Regions from separate parts of the Shewanella sp. SM71 genome, predicted to be linked through region 2. Evidence: predicted binding sites of a transcription regulator. Region 2 holds the regulator's gene; the other holds the start of a gene.
The links. The regulator sigma-54, encoded in region 2, starts transcription at its own class of promoters, with help from an activator protein. The targets are predictions, from matches to a motif close to GTTGGCACGNNNNTNGNNT.
Positions count from the first base shown of each region.

Region 1 (5,353 bases), on a different contig from region 2:
GGGCGAATTAGTCGCTCGCTACGGGGGCGAAGAATTTGTCATTCTATTACCGAATGTCGACAAACAAACGGTACTCGATACAGCGCAGCATATACATCAGCTGATCCAAGCCATTGCCATTCCGCATGCAAATACCGACCTTGGGATTGTGACAGTGAGCGCAGGCGTCGCCTATCTGCAACCCTCTAACAAACAAAATGCTTTAGAACTCGTTCGCCAAGCGGACGCCGCCCTCTACCGCGCAAAATCCGCTGGCCGCAATTGCATACGGGTGATAGATGAGGACTACTAATACCCATTACTCAATTTATCCCAACAAAAAGCCCTGCACAGTTTCCTATGCAGGGCTTTTTAAACCGATTGACTCACCTTAAGGGCGTGTCACCTGAATTAACAGACTGGCATTAACCGCGGTTAAAGCGCTTACGATCGTTTTCAGTCAAGTGTCTCTTACGAACACGAATGTTCTTAGGCGTTACTTCAACTAATTCATCATCATCGATGAACTCAAGCGCTTGCTCAAGTGTCATTGTGATTGGAGTAGTCAACACTTGGGCTTCGTCAGTACCAGAAGCACGCATGTTGGTCAGCTGCTTACCTTTCAAACAGTTAACAGTCAGATCGTTTGAGCGAGCGTGAATACCAACCACTTGGCCTTCGTATACTTCAGCGGCATGGCCGATAAAGAGACGACCGCGATCTTGCAGACCGAACAGTGCGAAGGTCAATGCCTTACCCGTTGCGTTAGAAATCAATACGCCGTTAGCGCGTTGACCGATATCGCCACCTTTGTGCGGACCGTAATGGTCGAATGAGTGATAAATTAGACCAGTACCAGAAGTCGCTGTCATAAACTCAGTTTGGAAACCGATTAAACCACGGCTTGGGATGATGAAGTCGATACGTACACGACCTTTACCATCAAGCTGCATGTCTTTCATTTCAGCTTTACGGGTACCTAATTTCTCGATTACTGTGCCTTGATCTTCTTCTTCAACGTCAACAGTCAAGGTTTCAAATGGTTCACACAGTTCACCGTCGATAGTTTTCAGAATAACTTCTGGACGTGATACGGCTAACTCGTAACCTTCACGACGCATGTTTTCAATCAAGATTGATAAATGCAATTCACCACGGCCAGATACACGGAAGCGATCTGGACTTTCTGTTTCTTCAACACGCAGTGCTACGTTGTGGACTAATTCTGTTTGCAGACGCTCCAGAATGTTACGTGAAGTCACATACTTACCTTCTTTACCTGCAAAAGGTGAAGTATTAACTTGGAAAGTCATGGTCAGAGTAGGTTCATCAACAGTCAAAGGTGGCATAGCTTCTACTGCACCAACGGCACAGATAGTGTCAGAAATTTTCAGCTCGCCTAAACCAGTGATAGCAACGATGTCGCCAGCGTTAGCAATTTCAACTTCAGTACGGTCTAGACCCATGTAACCTAATACTTGGCCCATTTTACCGTTACGAGTTTTGCCATCAGCGCCAATAATAGTCACTTGTTGGTTCGTTTTAACGCTACCACGCTTGATGCGGCCGATACCGATAACACCCACGTATGAGTTGTAGTCGATTTGCGAAATTTGCATCTGGAACGCGCCTTCGGCGTCAGCATCTGGGAAAGATACTTTTTCAACGATAGTTTGGAACAGCGGCGTCATATCATCGCTCGCTACATCCGGATCTAAAGTTGCAAAACCGTTTAACGCAGAAGCGTAAACGATTGGGAAATCTAGCTGCTCGTCAGTTGCACCTAAGTTATCGAACAGGTCGAATACTTGGTCAATAACCCAATCTGGGCGTGCACCTGGACGGTCAATTTTGTTGATAACAACGATTGGCTTTAGGCCTTGAGCAAACGCTTTCTTCGTTACGAAGCGAGTTTGTGGCATTGGACCATCAACGGCATCAACCAGCAATAATACTGAGTCAACCATAGACAGAACACGCTCAACCTCACCACCGAAATCGGCGTGGCCTGGGGTATCAACGATGTTAATACGGTAGTCGTTCCACTTGATGGCAGTATTCTTTGCCAGAATCGTGATCCCACGTTCCTTTTCAAGATCGTTGGAGTCCATCACCCGCTCAGTGGCTTCTCCTCGGGTTGCAAGGGTGCCTGACTGTGACAGCAACTTGTCTACCAGGGTCGTTTTGCCATGGTCAACGTGTGCAATAATGGCGATGTTACGTAAATTCTCTAGCACGGATAAACCTCTTACCATCAAACAAAAATAGGGATATTTCAGTAATTCGTTATGGCGATCGAGCTCGATCCGCCACAATAAAAAGCGTGCCATTCTACTCCAGAGCGGCCTTGGCGCACAGGATTATTTTTGAACACTTATAAAACAATCCGCCAATCCTTGGGTAATTTCCGCCAATCATCCACTGAATGAAATCCTCTGTAGCCAGAGTTAACGCTCTGTTTAATTGCCATATTCATAGGAAAAATCCGAGTTAAGCAGCTGAATTTGCTATTTTTCGTATTCAATGTTAGCACTGCTAATGTCGATTTAAGCATCAGCAAAATCGACTTAGATACAGAGAAATTACCACGTGAACACACTGCAATAAATTCTGCGGCACACTTAATCTAACGTTCATGTTGGCGTTTACATCCGATGACATTAAGACTCACTTCATTGTCACGGGATACCTTTTTACGCATCACTGATTTCACTTGGTCTGTGAACAGCAAAGACATTTCGCACATGAGAACGAACTCTTTCCTAATAATATGATAATAAACCACTATTGGATTGATAATGCGTGGCATAGTTGGACAGACTAGCGTGGTTTTATGACAATTATGCGGCGGTTATGCGGTGGTAAATAGTCCCGTTCTGTGCTGCAAGTATGTGCGAGCTTCAGTGAGGCAGTACTTACTTATACTGTGAAAGCCAAAGCGTCATTGCCATCTCAGTGCCATATAAGCGGTGCATGTTATCGCTGTGCATCCCAGCTTAAGGTTTGCATGAATCAATTCAGTGCGCACCAAAATGGAGTAATGCACCAAAATGCCACAGACAAAAGCACCATTATGGTGCACACGCGAATCCAATTAAGTGCAACAAAGATTTTAAACCATGTTAATCAGTAAGTTAAATTATTGGCATGGATATCGCTTTATAGCTCGTAAGTTTGGCTCAAGATAAATCTCTTGAGTTAAAAGATTATAGAAGGGGCATCCCTTTACCCTACCGGAGGCTTGAGAATGTCAGTTGAATCAGTTTTAAAGCAACTTGAAGAATTAGAAGTTAAGTTCGTTGATTTACGTTTTACCGACACTAAAGGTAAAGAGCAGCACGTATCTATTCCTTCTCATCAGGTAGATGCTGATTTCTTCGAAGACGGCAAAATGTTTGACGGTTCTTCTATCGCAGGTTGGAAGGGCATTAACGAATCAGACATGGTACTGATGCCAGATCCAACGACATTTGTACTGGATCCTTTCACCGAAGAAACCACAGCGCTGATCCGTTGTGACATTCTTGAACCCGGTACTATGACAGGTTACGACCGTGACCCACGCTCAATTGCTAAAAAAGCAGAAGCTTACCTGATCTCTACTGGTATCGCTGATACTGTATTGATTGGACCAGAACCAGAATTCTTCCTATTTGACGATGTCCGTTTCGGTACTGACATGTCAGGTTGTTTCGTTAAGATCGACGCTAAAGAAGCGGCTTGGAACTCAGGCACTAGCTACGAAGGCGGCAACACAGGTCACCGTCCATTTGTTAAAGGCGGTTACTTCCCAGTTGCACCGGTTGACTCATCACAAGACCTACGTAGCGCTATGTGTTTAGTGCTCGAAGAAATGGGCCAAGTGGTTGAAGCGCATCACCACGAAGTGGCGACTGCAGGTCAAAACGAAATCGCCACTCGCTTCAACACCTTGACTAAGAAAGCGGATGAAATCCAAATTCTGAAGTACGTAGTGCACAACATGGCACACGCTTATGGCAAGACTGCGACTTTCATGCCTAAACCCATCGTTGGTGACAACGGTAGCGGCATGCACGTTCACCAATCTCTGGCGAAAGACGGTGTTAACTTGTTCGCTGGCGACAAATACGCAGGTTTAAGTGAAACGGCTCTGTACTACATAGGTGGTATCATCAAGCACGCTCGCGCGCTGAACGCTTTCACTAACCCAAGCACGAACTCTTACAAGCGTTTAGTGCCACACTTTGAAGCACCTGTTATGTTGGCCTACTCTGCCCGTAACCGCTCTGCATCAATCCGTATTCCAGTGGTACCAAGCCCTAAAGGCCGTCGTATCGAAGCACGTTTCCCTGATCCACATGCAAACCCATACTTAGGTTTCGCAGCGCTACTAATGGCGGGTCTTGACGGTATCCAAAACAAGATCCACCCAGGTGAAGCGATGGACAAAGATCTGTACGATCTGCCTCCAGAAGAAGCGGCTGAAATCCCACAAGTGGCAACGTCATTAGAAAACGCCCTTGAAAATCTGCAAGCTGACCATGAGTTCCTGACTAAAGGCGGCGTGTTCAGTGAAGATTTCATCCAATCTTATATCGTACTGAAAACAGCAGAAGCTGAGCGCGTAGCACGTACAACTCACCCACTTGAGTTTGAAATGTACTACAGCCTGTAATGGCTATCGCTATATAACCGGCTCGCTTTATGTAATTGATACAGAAAATATAAAAGCCTCGATAGCAACGCTATCGGGGCTTTTTGTATTTTGAAGGTATATACAACTTTTATTCTGATTCAATCATCGCGTTGTTCTCTAAATAGGCATCATCGCCAACCACTCTTTTATCATTCAGAGAAGGCACGCCAGACACCGCGGCAACAGCAACAATAGAGATAGATGGTTAAAAACCGATCTAAACTAAACATGGATGCAGCAGAAAAACCACCTATATAGTCGGAAGTTAACTACCGCGCCATTATTGTTAAGTGTCCACGCTTTATTCAACTAGGCTGGTTATTGTCAGGGGCAAAATCTACCAGTTGGGCAGGTTCGCCTGACTCAAATGACGCAAATGGTACACCATCTAACACGCGCTCATTTTTAAATACACGGATTTCAGAATCAGGTAACTGCGTCATCAGCAATGACAAGATAATGTGTATCTTATCCAATGGGCAATGAAGACGGATACTTGCACGTACCCCCATTGTTCGTACATCCGATTGGCAGGCAATAAATGGACGATTCCGCGTTACCTTAATCAAATGACGATGCCCATTTTTTATAGGACTCTCGTAAGTAGTCTCTACATTTTTAAAACCAGTAAAGAAAAATGCCCCCAGAGCCATTCCGCCTGCACCAATCAGCGCTGCTGGGCCTAAAAAGGCCACC
Region 1 covers NZ_JAKKRW010000010.1:164,579-169,931, forward strand. Annotated here, with positions in the region: gene L5L97_RS12025 (GGDEF domain-containing protein) at 1-292, shown strand, start outside; gene typA (translational GTPase TypA) at 405-2,216, opposite strand; gene glnA (glutamate--ammonia ligase) at 3,227-4,636, shown strand; gene L5L97_RS12040 (hypothetical protein) at 4,963-5,353, opposite strand, start outside.
Region 1: the regulator sigma-54 is predicted to act here: its motif matches at 3,121-3,139, upstream of glnA (glutamate--ammonia ligase).

Region 2 (5,353 bases):
TGGCGGTGATGATTCTAAGATCAGCGCGATATCTGAGGCGGCCATTTTTTGCAGCATATTACGCACGTGTACAAACATGCCGCTGCTAAGCGCTTGGTTTAACTGGTCAAGACTATGTCCGGTGTGATCGTTTTCTGCATTATCTACGGGCATTTGTCCTCCATTGTGCGGCAAATTGGTTTGAGATCTTAGTGTTGGGCTAGGATTTAGTGGTGACTAAGCGTCAGTCGATGACATAGATTAAGACGGCTAAGGTAAGGCCCGCGCAATGACCGCTAGTGTAATCGCCTGTGGCTTGTATCGTCGAGCGACAAATGTTTTGCCATGTCTGAATGGCAAGTTTTTTAAACTAGACATGAAGTGAAACTAACGATGAAGTGCTTAGTGTGAAGTGAAACTAACAGGCTTCGTCAAACTTAGCGTCGATTAAGGCACAAATGGCATCGAGAGCCGGCTCTGCATCTGGACCTTCGGCGATAAGCTTGATGGTTTTACCCATGCCAGTTTCAAGCATCAGCAAGCCAAGCACACTGGCGGCCGATGCTTGTTTATCGCCTTGGATTAAGGTGATGGTCGCATCAAACTCGGAAGCCAGTACCACCAACTTAGTGGCGGCACGGGCATGTAAACCGAGCTTATTACAGATGGTTATCTGACGTTCAAGCTTTGGCATTATTGAGCTCTCGATGACGGGCATAAACTTTATGTTTACCGTTACTAAAGCGTTTTGCCAATTGCTCTGCGACGTAAACCGATCTGTGCTGTCCACCTGTGCAGCCAATGGCTACCGTTAAATAACTGCGATTGTTACGCTCGAGGTGCGGCAGCCAAGTCTCCAGTAAATTTTCGATTTGCCAGATGAACTTATTGACCAGTGGTTGGCGATTTAAGAACTCAGCCACGGGTTCATCTAAGCCAGTCAATGGCCGCAGCGCCAACTCCCAGTGGGGATTGGGCAGGAAGCGTACATCGAACATAAAGTCGGCTTCGGTGGGCATTCCGTGCTTAAAGCCAAAGGACTCGAAGTTGATCACGAGTTCTTTATCGACACTACCAAGGAGAATTTGTCTGACTTGGTCGCTTAAATCATAGATATTCAAATTCGACGTATCTATGTAGTGATCGACCAGTTTTGACATAGGCTCAAGCAGTTTCCCCTCCAGCTTTATCGCTTCTTGCAAAGAGACTCGGCTCTTCGACAAAGGATGCAAACGGCGGGTTTCGCTGTAACGCTTGAGCAGAATTTTATCGCTGGAGTTAAGGAAGAAGCTCGTTAACTCAGTATCTGGAGGTAGGCTAGCGAGTTGTTTTACTAAGACCTTATCCTGCTCAGGCATGTTACGCACGTCGACACTGATGGCGACGAGATCGTTACTGCCTTTGAGTTGCTCAAGCAAACTGCCAATCAATGGCAAGGGAAGGTTATCGACACAATAATAGCCGAGATCTTCGAGTACCCTAAGGGCGACAGATTTGCCTGAGCCTGAGCGGCCCGACACTATGACCAGTTTCATCCAGTGATTACCTGATAGAGTTCCGTTTCATCATGCGTCTTGCGTAATTGCTTTAATATTTGCTTGTCGCTCAGCTTTTCGGCCATGCAAGACAAGGTACTTAAGTGCTGCTGACATTGGTCTGCAGGCACCAGTAGTGCAAATAAAATATCAACAGGTTGCTTATCGATAGCATCAAATGCTATCGGCTCTTCACACTTAATTAGTATGGCAATGGGCTGATCTATATCGGCTAGTCGACCATGTGGAATGGCGATGCCGTTACCTATACCTGTGCTCCCCATCTTTTCGCGCGCCACTAGGCTTTCGAATATCTCTTGAGATGAGAGGGTCGGGTACTGGGCAGCGACTAAGTCGCTGATGAGTTCCAGTACCTTTTTCTTGCTGCCCGGAGTGGCGCAGGTAGTGCACTCCGGCCGCAGTATGGTACAAAGTTCCATTATTAGTGTTTTGTTAACTTCTCTTTGTGTTTAATAACCTGACGGTCAAGCTTGTCAATCAGGGCGTCTATAGCGGCATACATGTCAGCATGCTCTGAAGTTGCAAAAACTTCACCACCTATGAGGTTTATTCTCGCTTCAGCAATCTGTTGCATTTTCTCAACATTGAGCACAACGTGCACATTATTGATCTGTTCGAAATGGCGTTCAAGTTTTGAAAACTTTTCTTCTACATATGCACGTAACGATTCGGTAATTTCGATATGGTGCCCACTTAGGTTTATTTGCATAGAAACGTCCTCCGATATCCACTGTAGGTTATAAACTTTTACGCTGATTAGAAGGTGGAATAAGCATAGCCTCTCGGTACTTCGCAATGGTTCTGCGGGCTACGTTGATCCCTTGTTCTGCCAGAAGTTGTGCCATCTTACTATCGCTTAATGGTTTTTTCTGGTTTTCCGCTGCCACCAGTTTCTTTATAAAGGCTCTGATTGCTGTGGATGAGCACTCACCACCATCGTCAGTACCGACGTGGCTAGAGAAGAAGTATTTTAGTTCAAAAAGTCCCTTAGGGGTATGCATGTATTTTTGAGTTGTGACCCGTGAGATGGTGGACTCATGCATTTCTACCGCTTCGGCAATATCGTTAAGCACCATAGGCTTCATGGCTTCTTCACCGTACTCAAAGAAACCCTGCTGATATTGCACTATGCAATTAGCAACTTTAAGCAAAGTATCGTTACGACTTTCTAGGCTCTTAATAAACCATTTAGCCTCTTGCAGATGGCCGCGAATAAATTGGCTATCGGCTTGGTTTTTGGTACTGCGTGCCATAGAAGCATAATGTTGATTTACATTGATTTTTGGCATGCAGTCAGGATTAAGCTCAACGACCCAGCGGCCATTTTTCTTCGACACAGACACATCTGGGATAACGTATTCGTCATTATTGGGCGTGATCAACAAACCTGGGCGAGGATTGAGGGTTTGGATGAGTGCTATACCATCCCTTAATTCATCCTCTTTTAATTTAGTCTTACGCATCAACAACCTAAAGTCTCGTGCGGCGATCAGATCTAAATGATCTTTGATCAGCATGCGGGCGTTTTCTAGGTTGGGCGTGTCAGCGGCGAAATGCGACAGTTGGATCAGCAGGCATTCACTTAAATCACGGGCGGCAACGCCTATGGGATCAAAATGCTGAATACGCTTGAGTACGGCTTCGACTTCGTCAAGCTCAACTTCAGGATTGCCCATGGCTTCGAGAATTTCTTCAGTGCTTTGGGTGAGATAGCCCTGATCGTCGATGGCATCAATAATGGCGGTGGCAATGGCTAAATCGGTTTCAGAAAACGGCGTGAGGTTTTTTTGCCATTCTAAGTGTTCGTACAAACCTTCACTGGTCTCGCCTTGGAAGGGCATATCGTCTTCACGACTGCCGCCGGGGCCTGAGTTTGGGGAGGCGGTAAACACTTCATCCCATGTGGTGTCCATGGGGAGCTCATCGGGCATGGATTCTTTGGTTAGCGACTCTGCCGTGTCTATGGTGGAGCTGTCTTTTTCTGGTGGCAGAGTGCTAGATTCACTGAAGTCCGTATCGGATAGCGTTTGGTTTACAGGGGTTTTAGTGGCGTCGAATTGATCCTCTTCCAGCTCGAGAAGGGGATTAGAATCTAATGCTTGCTGGATCTCTTGCTGCAGTTCTAATGACGACAGTTGCAACAGACGTATGGCCTGTTGTAATTGTGGCGTCATGGTTAACTGTTGACCCAGTTTGAGCTGGAGTGACGCTTTCATGTTACCGCTGATCCCTACGTTATTATTGTTGGATGAGGTCGCTTATTATTATCTTGAGTGAAGCCCAATGGCGGTATAAATTGCCTCCATTGGCTTCGCTCGATTAACTATAGCCTGAATTGTTCACCTAAGTACACAGCCCTAACTTGCTGATTGTCTAAGATCTCTGCTGGAGTTCCTTCGGCAATCAGGTTTCCGTGACTCACAATATAAGCATGTTCACATACATCTAATGTCTCGCGGACATTATGGTCTGTGATCAGTACGCCAAGGCCGCGACTTTTGAGTTGTTCGATAATCTTCTTGATGTCGATAACCGAAATAGGATCGACGCCGGCAAACGGTTCATCGAGCAAAATGAACTTAGGATTAGCGGCTAAAGCCCGCGCAATTTCGACGCGACGACGTTCGCCACCCGACAATGACATGCCTTGGCTGTCACGGATGTGGGTGATATGAAACTCTTCGAGCAGATGTTCTAGTTCTTCTTCTCGTTCTTCGTTTTTAAGTTCTTTACGAGTTTGCAGTACGGCCATGATGTTGTCATGAACAGTTAGCTTACGAAAGATACTGGCTTCTTGCGGTAAGTAACCTATGCCTTTGCGGGCACGCAGATGCATAGGATCTGCGGTTAAATCATCATCGTCGATAAAGATATGTCCCTTATCGCTCTTCACTAGCCCGACAACCATGTAAAAGGTCGTGGTTTTACCCGCGCCGTTTGGACCGAGTAGGCCAACGACTTGACCGGTTTTTACCGTCAGACTGACGTCTTTAACCACTTGGCGACTCTTGTAACTTTTAGCCAGATTTTGTGCTCTTAAGGTGATTTGGGTCATTTAGAGTCCTGCTTTTTTACAGGTTTATCCGCCGGAGCGTCTGATTTAGCATCATCTTGATAGTTTTCAGGCTGAATAATAGTGATCACGCGATCGTCACCACTGCCAGTACTCTCGGCCATCAATTTCTGTTGAATCATGTTATAGCGGATTAAATTGCCTGTAACTTGGCTACCTGCTTGATCTAATGACGCCATACCTTTCAGTGTTAAGGTGCGGCTTGCCATATCGTAACGAATTTCTTTCGCGCTGGCAGATGCAGGGCGGCCATCGTCTAATATTTGGCTATATGTAGCAGGGTTGCCTGTGGCGACCAAAGTTTTGCTATTTTCACCTTCAGCGGAAAATGCACGCAGTTCATTTGCTTGGATTTTTATTGAGCCTTGGGTAACTTCAACCGGACCAAAGAAAATGATCTGGTTGTTTTTGATATCCGCAGTTTGGCTCACTGCTTTAATTTTGACTTCTTGCTTTAAGTCGCCGACTTTCGCGAAAGCACTCATGCTCATAATTAGCATTAGGCTGGCAAGTAATACGTTATTTTGCTTCATATGTTCCTACTACCTGACTGGTCAATTGCACTTCTTGCGCGTTGAGGTCGGCATAAAGGCCTTGGCCTTGAATATTAAAATCTTTCCCTGTGACGTAAATGGTACGGTCAGAGGTCATTATCATAGTGTTGAGATCGAGTTCCAGATAACTGGTGGACAAGGTCTGAATCGGTTCTTCTGGGCTAATGGCATCGATAATAACATTATTTTCT
Region 2 covers NZ_JAKKRW010000008.1:123,617-128,969, reverse strand. Annotated here, with positions in the region: gene mgtE (magnesium transporter) at 1-153, opposite strand, end outside; gene L5L97_RS10110 (HPr family phosphocarrier protein) at 398-673, opposite strand; gene rapZ (RNase adapter RapZ) at 660-1,514, opposite strand; gene ptsN (PTS IIA-like nitrogen regulatory protein PtsN) at 1,511-1,954, opposite strand; gene hpf (ribosome hibernation promoting factor) at 1,957-2,244, opposite strand; gene L5L97_RS10090 (RNA polymerase factor sigma-54) at 2,273-3,751, opposite strand; gene lptB (LPS export ABC transporter ATP-binding protein) at 3,859-4,590, opposite strand; gene lptA (lipopolysaccharide transport periplasmic protein LptA) at 4,587-5,141, opposite strand; gene lptC (LPS export ABC transporter periplasmic protein LptC) at 5,128-5,353, opposite strand, start outside.